2 regions of the Alteromonas sp. genome follow, and region 1 is predicted to be linked to the other one. Evidence: predicted binding sites of a transcription regulator. Region 1 holds the regulator's gene; the other holds the start of a gene.
The links. Region 1 encodes NrdR, which represses ribonucleotide reductase genes. Its sites were predicted from a motif close to AAACACNANATNTNGTGTTT; they were not measured.
Positions count from the first base shown of each region.

Region 2: nrdA (class 1a ribonucleoside-diphosphate reductase subunit alpha) is a predicted target of NrdR. The motif match lies at 2,243-2,262, and genes of this name have one in related genera.

Region 1 is NZ_CFHOXV010000012.1:24,080-31,736, reverse strand. It holds gene lpxD (UDP-3-O-(3-hydroxymyristoyl)glucosamine N-acyltransferase) at 1-974, shown strand, start outside; gene glyA (serine hydroxymethyltransferase) at 1,168-2,424, shown strand; gene nrdR (transcriptional regulator NrdR) at 2,527-2,976, shown strand; gene ribD (bifunctional diaminohydroxyphosphoribosylaminopyrimidine deaminase/5-amino-6-(5-phosphoribosylamino)uracil reductase RibD) at 2,985-4,106, shown strand; gene AC4PME_RS09255 (riboflavin synthase) at 4,128-4,793, shown strand; gene ribBA (bifunctional 3,4-dihydroxy-2-butanone-4-phosphate synthase/GTP cyclohydrolase II) at 4,812-5,912, shown strand; gene ribH (6,7-dimethyl-8-ribityllumazine synthase) at 5,998-6,471, shown strand; gene nusB (transcription antitermination factor NusB) at 6,483-6,902, shown strand; gene thiL (thiamine-phosphate kinase) at 6,964-7,657, shown strand, end outside.
Region 2 is NZ_CFHOXV010000029.1:19,331-26,987, forward strand. It holds gene nrdA (class 1a ribonucleoside-diphosphate reductase subunit alpha) at 1-2,039, opposite strand, end outside; gene ubiG (bifunctional 2-polyprenyl-6-hydroxyphenol methylase/3-demethylubiquinol 3-O-methyltransferase UbiG) at 2,464-3,168, opposite strand; gene gyrA (DNA topoisomerase (ATP-hydrolyzing) subunit A) at 3,459-6,152, shown strand; gene serC (3-phosphoserine/phosphohydroxythreonine transaminase) at 6,243-7,328, shown strand; gene aroA (3-phosphoshikimate 1-carboxyvinyltransferase) at 7,333-7,657, shown strand, end outside.

The DNA of each region.
Region 1 (7,657 bases):
TGGCGGGTGATGAAACCCGTATCAACGAAACAAAGCTGAGTGGTGTGGGCACTCTGGCCGGGTCGAAAGGCCACCAGATTTCATTTCTGACCAACGTAAAATACAAGTCGCAACTGGCTGATACGGCCGCCGGAGCGGTGATTCTGAATGAGAAAATGCTGGACGACTGCCCGGTTCCTGCGCTGGTTCACAGTAATCCCCACGCAGCCTTTGCCCGCATAGCCCAGTTGTTCGACACCACACCTGAGGTGGCATCCGGTATCGCTGAAACAGCCGTTGTGGCTTCTTCTGCCACGCTGGGAACCAATGTGTCGCTGGGTCACAATGTCATTATTGAAGATAATGTCATGCTGGGTGATAACGTTAGAATCGGCGCAAATACCGTGATTGGTAAAGGCACGAAAATTGGTGAGGGTTCGACAATTTATCCCAACGTCACCGTGTATCACGATATTGTGATTGGTAAGCGGGTGACTATTCACAGCCAGACCGTTATTGGTGCGGCAGGTTTTGGATACGCAAACGACCAAGGAACATGGCTGCCCATTCCGCAAACCGGCAGTGTGCAGATTGGTGATGATTCCCAAATTGGTGCTTCAAGCAGCATCGACCGTGGCGCTATGGAAGATACCATCATCGGTAAGAATGTGATTATCGATAACCAGGTACAGGTAGGACACAACTGTATCATTGGTGATCACTCCTGTATTTGCGGCGCTACAGGCATTGCAGGCAGTTGTCATATCGGCAAATACGTCATACTTGGCGGAGGCTGTGGTGTGAATGGACATATCAGCATTTGCGATAATGTGCAGGTAACCGGTTATACCATGATTGTGCAGGATATTACCGAGTCCGGCGTTTATTCATCCGGTCAGCCGGCCATGAAAAACCGCGACTGGCGTAAAGTGACTGTACGGACCCGTCAGATCGATGATCTCTTTAACCGTGTGAAAGCGCTGGAAAAAGGTTAAATCTTTCTGAATTGTAATTAAACGTTATATATGGCCGCAGGCCGCGGCGTATAAGCGACAGGGCAGTGTTAAGAAATGCTGCCGCTGCGGATATAAACGAAACGGGCATAAAGCAGTATACATGCGGCTTAAAATGACTAAAATATGCCCCTCATTTTTTAGCTGTCCATAAAACGCAGAGTAAGGAGCCTTCATGTTACCTCGCGATATGACTATTGCGGATTACGATCCGGAACTGGCAGATGCCATGGCCAAAGAAGCTGAGCGTCAGGAGCATCACATTGAGCTCATCGCATCAGAAAACTATTGCAGTCCACGTGTCATGGAGGCGCAAGGCTCTCAGTTAACGAATAAGTACGCAGAAGGTTATCCCGGTAAGCGTTACTATGGTGGTTGTGAGCATGTAGACGTGGTAGAGCAACTGGCGATTGACCGTGCTAAGCAACTGTTTGGTGCTGAGTACGCCAACGTTCAGCCCCACGCAGGCTCTCAGGCCAACGCTGCTGCGTTTATGGCTCTAATTAATGCCGGTGATACTGTTCTGGGTATGAGTCTGTCTGAAGGCGGTCACTTAACTCACGGTTCTCACGTAAACTTCTCAGGTAAAACCTACAATGCGGTACAGTATGGTCTGAATGAAGAAACCGGCGAAATCGATTACGAGCAGGTTGAAGCACTGGCCTTAGAGCACAAGCCTAAGATGATTATCGGTGGTTTCTCTGCCTATTCAAAAGTGGTTGACTGGGCCCGTTTCCGTGAGATCGCAGACAAAATAGGTGCGTACCTGCTGGTCGACATGGCACACGTTGCCGGTCTGATTGCTGCCGGTGTATATCCGAGCCCGCTGGCTCACGCACACGTAGTGACTACCACGACTCACAAAACCCTTGCGGGTCCACGTAGTGGTCTGATCCTGTCTGCCTGTGGCGACGAAGACATCTACAAGAAGCTGAACAGTTCTGTATTCCCGGGCAACCAGGGTGGTCCTCTGTGTCACGTTATTGCAGCTAAAGCGGTAGCGTTCAAAGAAGCCCTTCAGCCTGAATTTAAAGAATATCAGCAGCAGGTTGTTAAAAACGCAAAAGCCATGGTTGAAGTGGTACTGGAGCGTGGTTACGACGTAGTGTCAGGCGGTACTGAAAATCACCTGTTCCTGCTGGATCTGATTAAGAAAGATATCACAGGTAAAGACGCTGATGCCGCGCTTGGCCGTGCAAACATCACTGTAAACAAAAACTCTGTACCAAAAGATCCACGTTCACCGTTCGTGACCAGTGGTCTGCGTATCGGTAGTCCGGCGATTACCCGTCGTGGCTTTAAAGAAGAGCAGGCGAAACAGGTTGCGACCTGGATCTGCGACATTCTGGACAACATGGGTGATGAAAGTGTTGTTGAGCGTGTTAAAGGTGAAGTTGTAGAACTGTGTAAAGCATTCCCGGTTTACGGGTAAGCCGCTTTATCAGTATGAAATTCCCCGCTCTTAGTTAGTAAGAGTTGATGCCGTCAGAGCAGCCTGTGCTGCCTGGCGGCTTTGTTGTTAAAAGGACCTGCTATGTTTTGCCCGTTTTGTTCGGCACAGGAAACCAAAGTTATCGATTCCCGTCTGGTGGCAGAAGGGCATCAGGTACGTCGCCGTCGCGAATGTGTTATCTGTCACGAGCGCTTTACTACCTTTGAAAGTGCTGAATTAGTGATGCCGAGAGTCATTAAACGGGATGGTTCCAGAGAGCCGTTCAATGAAGATAAGCTACGCGCCGGGTTGCAGCGGGCACTGGAAAAGCGCCCTGTGAGCACGGAGAAAGTGGAAGAAGTGATTTTGTCGCTGAAGTCTGCATTGCGTGCTACCGGTGAACGGGAAGTTTCCAGTGAATTCCTCGGTAATCTGATTATGGATGCACTGAAGGTGCTCGACAAAGTCGCATATGTGCGGTTTGCGTCAGTGTACCGTTCATTTGAAGATATTCGTGAGTTTGGTGAGGAAATTGCCCGTTTAGGAGACTGATAACCGCCATGAAAACCACGTCAGTTGTTTCCATTTCTCAGGACTACGCCTGGATGGCGAAAGCCATCAGACTGGCCACGCAGGGTCAGTTCACCACATCTCCGAATCCCCGTGTCGGTTGCATTATTCTTGACAGTAACGGCGACTTAGCTGGACAGGGTTACCATATACAGGCCGGCACACCCCATGCGGAAGTGCATGCTCTTCGTGAAGCAGGCGATAAGGCCCGTGGCGGTACGGCTTATGTCACACTTGAGCCCTGCAGTCACTTCGGGCGAACACCTCCCTGCGCCGATGCGTTAGTGGAGGCTGGTGTCAGCCGGGTGGTTATCGCCATGACTGATCCGAACCCTCAGGTGAGCGGCCGGGGTATAAAAAAACTTCAGGATGCCGGCATTGATGTGGTGTCTGATGTTCTGGCGGCCGAATCGGCAGCATTGAACCCCGGATTTATCAAACGCATGATATCAGGCAAACCGCGGGTAACGGTGAAACTGGGTATCAGTCTTGATGGCAAAATAGCCTTGTCTAACGGCGTCAGCCAGTGGATCACCAGTGCTGAATCCCGCCGCGATGTGCAATTACACCGTGCTGCCAGTTGTGCCATTTTAACCGGCAGTGGCACTGCACTGGCCGACAATCCGTCTTTGCTGGTCAGGGAAAATGAAGCCAACTTTTCTGATTACCCTGTCTCGCCGGTAAGGCAGCCGCTCAGGGTCGTGATAGACAGCCACAACCGGTTGCCGGACGATTTGCAATTATTCACAGACGGACATAAAACCCTGCGGGTAACCGGTCAGCCAGTTGCGCCGCAAACCAGTGTCCCGGCACTGGCCGTATCTATGCGTGGCAATTACATAGACCTGTCTCAGCTCATGGAGAAGCTGGGAGAAAGACAAATTAATGATGTGTGGGTGGAAGCCGGCCCGGGTCTTGCCGGTGCATTGTTTACTGCCGGTGAAGTTGACCGGCTTGTGGTGTATCAGGCGTCCAAACTGTTAGGTGACAAAGCACAAAGCATGCTCACGCTGGATGAATTTGTGTCGCTGGATGAAACGCCGGTACTGTCACTGACTGACGTACGGCAAACCGGCCCTGATATCCGCTTGTCATACGATATAATTAAGTAACGCTTTTGTAGAGGGTATACGATGTTTACCGGAATTATTCAGGCCCTGGGGACGATTCAGTCTCTTGATCACCGGGGCGAAGACATCAAGCTGACTGTGTCGTCAGAAAAGCTGGATATGTCTGATGTGGCCCTTGGCGACAGTATTGCCACAAACGGTGTCTGTCTCACAGTAACCGACTTCGGTACAGATTATTATTGTGCTGACGTGTCAGCCGAAACCATCCGTTACACCGGTTTTGCCAATTATAAACCCGGCAGTACCGTGAATCTGGAAAAAGCCATGCGCCCCACAGATCGCTTCGGTGGTCATATTGTATCCGGCCATGTGGACGGCGTTGGTGAAGTAAAAAAGATTGTTAAACACAGCACTTACATTGAAATCTGGATTTCTGCCCCCACTGAGTTAGCAAAGTATATTGCCCATAAAGGCAGTATCACGGTGGACGGCGTCAGCCTGACTGTGAATGAGGTGGATGGCAATGAATTAATGTTGTGGATCATCCCTCACACCCTTCAGGAAACGGTGATCGGCACGTATAAAGCCGGCAGCCGGGTCAATCTGGAAGTAGACGTGGTTGCCCGCTATCTGGAACGCCTGATGATGGGTGACAAGGCAGCAGAAAAGACCACCAAAAAAGACATTAGTATGGCCTTCCTGGCCGAAAATGGTTTTCTTAGAAAATAACCCTACATAAGTGAAATTATGGCACTCAACACCACAGCTGAAATAATTGAAGATATCCGTCAGGGTAAAATGGTTATCCTGATGGACGATGAAGATCGCGAGAATGAAGGCGATATCATCATGGCCGCTGAGCATGTGACGCCGGAAGCGATTAACTTTATGGTTACTCATGCCCGCGGCCTGGTATGCCTGCCCATGACGCAGGAGCGCTGTGAACGTTTGAATTTACCGCTGATGGTAGATAAAAACGGCGCACAATTTCATACCGCCTTTACCGTTTCCATTGAAGCAGCCCGTGGCGTAACCACCGGTATTTCTGCTGCAGACCGCGCGACCACGATTCTGGCCGCGGTAGGTAAAGATGCTAAAGCAACTGACATTGTGCAGCCGGGCCACATTTTTCCGTTAATTGCTAAAGAAGGCGGTGTGCTGAACCGTGCAGGTCATACCGAAGCAAGCGTCGATCTTGCCCGTCTTGGTGGCTGTGAGCCAGCTGCTGTTATTGTCGAGATCCTCAATGAAGACGGCACCATGGCCCGTCGTCCTGAGCTCGAAAAATTCGCCGAAAAATACGATATAAAAATCGGCACAATTGCGGATCTGATTGAATATCGCAATCTGAACGAAACCACTATAGAGAAAGTTGCCCAGTGCAGCCTGCCTACGGAATATGGTGAGTTTGAACTGCATACCTTTAAAGATGTTATCGATAATCAGATTCACTTTGCGCTGAAGAAAGGTGACATTGACCCGGAAACACCTACACTTGTGCGTGTTCACTTGCATAATACTCTGAGCGATTTACTGGGTTCTACCCGCGCGATAAACCGCACCATGACCTTACCTGATGCCATGAAGCGCATTGCAGACGAAGGTGGTGTGCTGGTGGTGCTGGGTAAAGAAGAAGACCTGGAAGGGCAGGTCAGACAATTTGCTGCAGAAGACCGCGGTGAAAAGCCTGAAGGAAAAACCTGGACCGGTTCGTCACGTACAGTAGGTGTTGGCAGTCAGATTCTGGCGACTATGGGCGTCAAAAAAATGCGTTTGCTCAGCAAGCCGGTCAAATACCACGCGTTGTCCGGCTTCGGACTGGATGTGGTGGAATACATTCATAATTAGTTCCCGTGTAATTCGTGAACATTCGATTTAGTTTGCGCGCAGTTATGCTATACTGCGCGCCGTTTTTTCATAGGGGTGGAATACCATGCAGGTAATTGAAGGTAATATTCGCGCGACAGGCAAGAAATTCGCGATTGTTGTGTCACGTTTCAACAGTTTTGTTGTAGAAAGCTTGCTTGAAGGTGCGCTGGATACGTTAGAGCGTCACGGTGAAGTCAGCGACAATGACATCACACTGGTTCGCGTGCCGGGTGCATATGAATTACCTGTAGCAGCAAAAAAACTGGCAGAAAAAGGCCAGTTCGATGCGATTATCGCTTTAGGTGCGGTGATCCGCGGTGGTACGCCTCACTTTGATTTTGTTGCCGGTGAGTGTAACAAAGGTCTGGCGCAGGTATCACTGGAGTATGGTATTCCGGTTTCTTTCGGTGTTATCACTACAGATTCTATCGAACAGGCTATTGAGCGTTCCGGTACCAAAGCGGGGAACAAAGGTGCAGAAGCTGCACTGGGTGCCCTTGAGATGGTGAACGTTGTTTCAGCGCTTAACGATCTTTAACCGGGGGTTACGTGAAAGTATCCGCACGTCATAAAGCCAGAGAACTTGCCCTTCAGGGTGTTTATTCATGGCAAATGAGCAAGAACGATATCGCCCAGGTGGAGTTATCACTTGCGACCAGTAACGATATGCAGAAAGTCGACATGGTGTATTTCCAGGCCATGTTGCGCGGTGTTGCGGAAAATGCAGAAGCATTAGACGTAAAAATTAAGCCATACCTTGGCCGTTTACCGGAAGAACTGGATCCTATCGAAAAAGCGATTCTGCGTATTGCTACCTATGAATTAACTGAGCGCATGGACGTGCCTTATCGCGTAATTATTAACGAAGCCATTGAACTTGCTAAATCTTTTGGTGCCGAAGAAAGCCATAAGTTTATCAATGGTGCGTTAGATAAAGCGGTGAAGACGTTACGTCAGCACGAGCGTTAACAGCGATCTATTTACGTACCTGTACGTAATGACACGACGACACTGAATTAACCGGTAAAACGTGAAAGAATTTGATCTTATTGGCCGTTACTTTGCAAATGGCGGCCATCAACGAAAAGACGTAATCGTCGGCATCGGTGATGACTGTGCTGTTACGTCTGTTCCTGCAAATCAGCAGCTCGCCATTACCACTGATACACTGGTGTCCGGCGTGCATTTCCTTAAAGATGCGCCTGCCAGATCCGTAGCCTATAAAGCAGTTGCTGTTAATCTCAGCGATCTCGCCGCAATGGGTGCAGAGCCAGCCTGGATTTCTCTTTCCCTGTCTATGTCTCATGTGGACGAAGCCTGGATGGAAGAATTTGCCAGTGGCCTGTATGAGCTCACCAGATACTATTCTGTGCAGCTCATTGGCGGTGATACGGTACGCGGTCCTCTGGCGATGACTATCACTGCACAGGGTTTCATTCCTCCTGAAGCTGCATTGAAGCGCAGCACGGCGAGACCCGGCGACTGGATATATGTTACCGGCACTACCGGTGATGCCGGCGCGGGTCTGGATATTCTCAAAGGGTCACGTGAAGCCAAAGAGGAAGACAGGGAGTTTCTGGTTAAACGTCATTTGTATCCCACTCCGCGTGTAGCTGTCGGAGCGGCACTGCGACGCATTGCCTCTTCCTGTATTGATGTGTCAGACGGCCTGCTGGCTGATTTAAATCACATTCTGAAAGCATCAAATTGCGGTGCAACTTTGC
Region 2 (7,657 bases), on a different contig from region 1:
TGCAGGTAACCGTCATTGGACGGAATATCCCACAGCAGTTCATAGGCATCTTTCAGATTTTCATATTCAGGGACAACTTGCTTCAGTACACCATCTTTACTTGATTTAATGCTGATATGACCACGGGGCGGCTCGATACCATTGGTTGCATTGGAAATCTGCGAAGACGTTTCAGACGGCATCAGTGCAGACAGCGTAGAATTACGTAGCCCGTGCTCCATCATTTCAGCGCGCAGGCCTTCCCAGTCCATGTGTAAAGGTTCGTTACAAATGGCGTCCAAATCTTTTTTGTAGGTATCGATAGGCAGAATACCTTTAGAGTAGGTGGTCTCATTAAATTTAGGACACGCACCTTTCTCTTTTGCCAGATTCACAGATGCTTTCAATAAATGATACTGCATCGCTTCAAACGTATGGTGAATAAGCGGATTTGCGCTGAAGTCAGAATACTTCACGCCGTTCTTCGCAAGATAATAAGCGAAGTTGATAACACCTATACCCAGCGTACGACGATTCATAGTGGCATGGTATGCCGCCGGAACCGGGTAATCCTGATAGTCGAGCAGGCTGTCCAGTGCACGCACAGCAAGGTCGGATAATTCTTCGAATTCATCCAGAGATTTGATCGCACCTAAGTTGAACGCTGACAGCGTACACAGTGCAATTTCGCCATTTTCGTCGTTTACGTGCTCCAGCGGCTTGGTCGGCAGCGCGATTTCAAGACACAGGTTGCTCTGACGGACAGGGGCGACAGCCGGGTCAAACGGGCTGTGAGTATTACAGTGGTCAACGTTTTGCAGGTAGATGCGGCCGGTTGAAGCACGTTCCTGCATAAACAGACTGAACAGTTCCATAGCTTTAATTTGCTTCTTACGAATGGAGTCATCCTGTTCGTATTTCACATACAGCTCTTCGAACTTGTTCTGATCAGCAAAGAAAGCATCGTACAGACCGGGTACATCAGACGGGCTGAACAGTGTGATGTAGCCGTCTTTCATCATACGCTGATACATCAGCTTGTTGAATTGCACGCCGTAGTCGAGATGACGTACGCGGTTTTCTTCAACACCACGGTTATTTTTCAATACCAGCAGTGATTCAACTTCCATGTGCCACAGCGGGTAGAACAACGTCGCTGCACCACCACGAACACCGCCCTGAGAGCAGCTTTTTACTGCAGTCTGGAAGTACTTGTAGAAAGGAATACAACCGGTGTGGAAAGCTTCACCACCACGGATTGGACTACCCAGTGCACGAATGCGACCAGCGTTTACACCAATACCGGCACGCTGACTCACGTATTTTACGATGGCGCTGGCGGTGGCGTTGATAGAATCCAGACTATCACCGGTTTCAATCAGTACGCATGAACTGAACTGACGGGTAGGGGTACGCACACCGGACATAATCGGTGTAGGCAGAGAAATCTTGAAAGTCGATGTTGCATCGTAAAAACGACGAACATAGTCAAGACGGGTTTCTTTCGGGTAGTCAGCAAACAGGCAGGCTGCTACCAGAACATACAGGAACTGGGCACTTTCATAGATGTCGCCGGTAACACGGTTTTGTACCAGATACTTACCTTCAAGCTGCTTAACAGCAGCATAACTGAAGGTCATATCACGCCAGTGATCGATGAAATCATCCATCGCCTCAAATTCAGCTTGCGTGTAGTCAGACAACAGGTGCTCGTCATACTTACCCTGTTCAACCATCTTTTTAACATGATCAAACAATTTAGGCGGCTCAAACTGACCATATGCTTTTTTACGCAGGTGGAAGATAGCCAGACGGGCTGCAAGATACTGATAATCAGGCGCATCTGTTGAAATAAGATCGGCTGCAGACTTGATCAATGTCTCGTGGATTTCGCCGGTCTTGATACCATCGTAAAATTGGATCTGAGCTTTGATTTCTACCTGAGAAACAGAAACGTTATTTAACCCTTCTGCTGCCCACGTGATCACTTTATGGATCTTATCTAACTCAATGACTTCTTTTTCGCCATTGCGTTTAGTGACATACAAGTTGTTGTTCATTTGTACTGGCCGTTAGTTTGTTAGCGCATGAAGCAAGAGTTGGCACCCTTTTCATCTTTATAAAATTGAATTTGCTAAGCCTTGAAAGCTTGATCCAGCAGAGATCCCTTACTGCCTGGCGGGATCCCGTGTTTTTGTACTACTTTATTGTTCTAAAACACCCGTCGGACAAGACACAAGATAGTGAGGTTTGCGTGGTTTTGCAACCCAATATCTGGTGGTTTATCCAGCGATCAAAACGGTCCCTGAAAAAGGTTAGTGGTAACTCACCTATGAGCGGCACGACTAAGCCAAATCAGACAGATGCAACCATTTTTTACTTTTTTTGATCGCCGGTTAAAAAGTTTTAATCGCTCAAAGCGGGTTGGTTACAAATACGACATATAGCGTAATATTTATTCTTAAATACTATATATAGTGTTTGCTACAGGCTTTTTTGCGTATGGACGATGTAGTTCACATCGATGTTTCTGTCCGATAAGTAGAACTGGCGGCTTAGCGGATCCATATGCAGACCTGTGGTGTTTCTGGCAAACAGATCAACCTTATCGGTCATTGCCATTAATTCTGAAGGCTTAATGAAACGGGCATGCTGATGCGTGCCTTTTGGTACCAGCTTGAGGATATATTCGGCACCAACGATGCCCATCAGCCAGGATTTCACATTTCTGTTTAAAGTAGACAGAAATACATGGCCACCGGGCTTAACCAGCCTGGCGCAGGCAGCGATGATCGATGCTGGATCAGGAACGTGCTCGAGCATTTCCATACAGGTCACCACATCAAACTCTCCGGGTCTTTGTTCTGCAAAGGCTTCTGCAGAAACACACTGATAATCAACTTTTACACCGGATTCGAGACCATGAAGTTTAGCAACCTCTAAAGAAGCAGATGCCAAATCAATACCGGTAACATCAGCACCCAGTTTAGCCATGGATTCTGCAAGAATGCCGCCGCCACAACCAATATCCAGCACTTTCTTTTCAAACAGACCATCACAGTGCTGCTGTACAAAATCAAGCCTTAACGGGTTAATTAAATGCAGAGGTTTGAATTCACTTTCGGTGTCCCACCAACGGGAGGCCAGTTCACTGAATTTGGCAATTTCTTGTTCATCGACATTCGACATACTGGTGCTCGTATTATCAGATAGAGGAGATTGATTTTGATAAATACGATACATGATCAAAGCAGTAAAAGGGACGATTTGTGTATTAAAGTGGATTAATTGCGTGAAAAGTAATCGGTTGGTAATAACAGCCCCATTTGCGGGTATTAAGCGCTACATAAATCTGTCATCCGGTGATACACTCAATGATTACTTGTAAAACCCATAATAAGAAAGCGCTGTTCTTAGCTGCATTTAAAAGTGCGTGACATTGGATACGCTTGAACTTGAATCAAGGGACATAGCAGTTTATGACTGATAACGCTAAAGAAATTCTCCCCATAAATATCGAGGAAGAGCTTAAAAACTCCTACCTTGATTATGCGATGAGCGTTATTGTCGGGCGCGCATTGCCTGACGTAAGGGACGGCCTCAAGCCGGTTCACCGCCGCGTACTCTTCGCGATGAACGAACTCAAAAACGACTTCAATAAACCGTATAAGAAATCCGCCCGTGTGGTGGGTGATGTTATCGGTAAATATCACCCTCATGGTGACAGTGCGGTATACGACACCATCGTACGTATGGCACAGCCATTCTCTTTACGTTACATGCTGGTAGACGGGCAGGGTAACTTCGGTTCTGTAGACGGCGACTCTGCCGCGGCCATGCGTTATACCGAAGTACGTATGGCTAAAATTGCCCATGAGTTACTGGCGGATCTTGATAAAGAAACCGTGGATTTTGTACCTAACTATGACGGTACAGAGCAAATTCCTGAGGTTTTACCTACCAAGGTGCCGAACCTGCTGGTGAACGGCTCTTCCGGTATTGCCGTTGGTATGGCAACAAACATTCCGCCCCACAACCTCACTGAAGTGGTTAACGGCTGTATCGCAATGATAGAGAATCCTGCCGTTACCATTGAAGAGCTGATGCAGTATATTCCGGGTCCGGATTTCCCTACTGCGGCGATGATCAGTGGACGTAAGGGTATTGATGATGCTTACCGTACCGGTCGTGGCAAAATCTATCTGCGTGCCAAGGCGGAAATCGAAACTGACAGTAATGGTAAAGAAACCATTATTGTTAACGAGATCCCTTATCAGGTAAACAAAGCCCGCCTGATTGAAAAGATCGCTGAACTGGTAAAAGAAAAACGTATCGAAGGTATTTCTGCCCTGCGTGATGAGTCTGACAAAGACGGTATGCGCATTGTTGTTGAAGTAAAACGCAACGAGTCGGCGGAAGTACTGCTTAACCACCTGTATGCCAATACCCAGCTACAAACAGTATTCGGTATTAATATGGTGGCACTGGATAACGGTCAGCCTAAAGTATTTAACCTCAAGGAAATGCTAGAGGCGTTTATCCTTCACCGTCGTGAAGTGGTTACCCGCCGTACGGTATACGAACTGCGTAAAGCGCGGGACCGTGCCCATATCCTTGAAGGTCTTGCCATTGCACTGACCAACATCGATCCTATCATTGAGCTTATTAAAGCGTCGCCGAGTCCTTCTGAAGCTAAGAAGGCTTTGGTTGCTCAGGGCTGGAACCTGGGTGATGTTGCTGACATGCTTGAGCGTGCCGGTGATGATGCTGCCCGTCCGGACTGGCTGACGCCGGAATTTGGTATCCGTGACGGCAAGTACTACCTTACAGAACAACAGGCACAGGCCATCCTTGATCTGCGTCTTCATAAACTGACAGGTCTTGAGCACGAAAAGATCCTTGATGAGTACAAAGAGCTACTGGCCATCATCGCTGAGTTGCTGCACATTCTGCGTAGCCCTGAGCGTCTGATGGAAGTGATTCGCGAAGAGCTCGAAAAAGTTCGTGATGAATTTGGTGATGAACGTCGCACAGAGATCACGGCTGCAAGTCATGACATTGATATTGAAGATTTGATTGAGCAGGAAGACGTTGTTGTGACGCTGTCCCGCGAAGGCTATGTGAAATATCAGAAACTGACTGAATATGAAGCACAGCGCCGTGGTGGTAAAGGTAAGTCAGCGACGAAGATGAAAGATGAAGATTTCATTGAGCGTCTGCTGGTTGCGAATACCCATGACCACATCCTGTGTTTCTCTACCCGTGGCCGTCTGTACTGGTTGAAGGTTTATCAGTTACCATTTGCCAGCCGGAATGCCCGTGGTAAGCCGATTGTGAATATTCTGCCGCTGGAAAATGACGAGCGGATCACTGCCATTCTGCCTATCAAAGAATTTGAAGAAGGCAAGTTTGTACTCATGGCGACAGCCAACGGTACGGTGAAAAAGACTGATTTGAGTCTGTACTCCAGACCACGCTCCAGTGGTATTATTGCCGTCAACCTTAATGAAGGCGATGAACTGATTGGCGTATCAATCACCCACGGTGATGACGACATCATGCTGTTCTCTGACGAAGGTAAAGTGGTTCGTTTTAACGAAAAACTGCGCGACTCAGAAACAGGTGAAGTGAAACGTGATCCGGAAACCGGTGAAGAGTTGCAGGCTCTGCGTCCTATGGGCAGAACAGCAACGGGTGTTCGCGGTATTAAACTGCAGGAAGGTCAGCGAGTTGTATCTCTGATTGTTCCCCGTGGTGACGGCGCCATCCTTACTGCGACTGAAAATGGTTATGGTAAACGTACGCCGCTTGAAGATTACCCGGCTAAGAGTCGTGCGACTCAGGGCGTGGTGTCTATCAAAGTATCAGAACGTAACGGTAAAGTTGTCGGCGCTGTACAGGTTGATGAAACCGACGAAATCATGCTTATCAGCAACATGGGCACACTGGTACGTACCCGTGTCGGTGAAGTGTCTACGGTTGGCCGTAACACCCAGGGTGTACGTCTTATCAGAACTGCTGATGATGAGAAAGTAGTAGGTCTTCAACGTATCGAAGAAGTGATCGACGAAGAACTTGAACTGGAAGAAGGCGGGGAAAACACCGCTGAAGAAGCATCTGCTAACAATGATGCCGCTGTCTCAGACAGCGATAAGCCAACGACAGAAGAATAAGCCGGCGCGCTGTTAACTGCAGCGCGTTTTAACTCTTATTCAACAAGCGGCTTTTGCCGCTTGTTGTGTTTACAGGTGTTGAAATAATCTATGAGTAATGTATTTAACTTCAGTGCAGGACCTGCAATGTTACCTGCAGAGGTCATGCAGCAGGCACAGGCGGAATTTCTGAACTGGCGTGATTCAGGCTGCTCTGTCATGGAAGTCAGCCATCGTGGCAAAGATTTTATTGAAGTTGCCGCTACAGCAGAGCAGGACCTGCGCGACTTACTGGCCGTACCGGACAATTATAAAGTGCTTTTTGCCCATGGTGGTGGCCGCGGACAGTTTGCCTCTGTGCCGCTGAACATCTCTCAAACCGGTGACACATCTTTGCACATGGTTACCGGCTCCTGGTCGAAAGGGGCCGTTGCTGAGGCATCTAAATACAATAATGCCAAAGTGATTGGTGAAACCATCGAGATTGACGGACTGAAATCAGTCGCAAGAGTCAATGCCGGCGATGTTGACCAGAATGCGGCTTACCTGCATTTTTGCCCTAATGAAACCGTTGATGGTATTGCTTTTGACTGGTTACCAGAGGCTGGTAAGGTACCGCTGGTATCTGATATGTCTTCTTGTATTTTGTCGCAACCACTGGATGTGGCTGCACACGGTATTATTTATGCCGGCGCACAAAAAAATATCGGTCCTTCCGGTTTATCGGTATTAATTGTTCGTGACGACCTTATCGGTAAAGCGCGTAAAGAAACCCCTTCCATTTTCGATTTTGAGTTAATGGCTAATCACGATTCAATGTATAACACACCGCCCACTTTCTCATGGTATCTGGCGGGTCTCGTGTTCAAATGGCTTAAGAACAATGGTGGCCTGAGCGCCATGCAAAAACGCAACGATGAGAAAGCGGCGTTACTTTACAGTGCTATTGATAACAGTGATTTCTACTCAAACCCGGTGCATCCTGACAACCGTTCTAAAATGAATGTGCCTTTCCATCTGGCAGATGACGGGTTGAATCAGGCATTTTTAGAACAGGCTGAAGCTGCCGGACTGAAAGCGTTGAAAGGGCACCGCTCTGTGGGCGGAATGCGCGCCAGTATCTACAACGCAATGCCGGTTGAAGGTGTTGTGGCACTGGTTGAATTTATGCAGCAATTTGAAAAGCAAAACGGGTGAGTCAGTGGAGCAGTTAACATTACAACCAATTTCCCGTGTAGACGGAGAAGTCAACGTACCGGGATCTAAGAGTTTATCTAACCGTGCTCTGTTACTTGCAGCGCTGGCAAAAGGTGAGACAACACTGACCAATTTGCTGGACAGTGATGATATCCGCCACATGCTGGTAGCCTTGGAAAAGCTGGGTGTGACCTACACATTGAGTGAAGATAAAACTGAATGTACGGTTACCGGTATTGGCGGAAAATTCAACGTTGCCGGTGAAACCGAATTATTTCTTGGCAATGCAGGAACTGCAATGCGCCCGTTATGTGCTGTCCTTGCTGCCA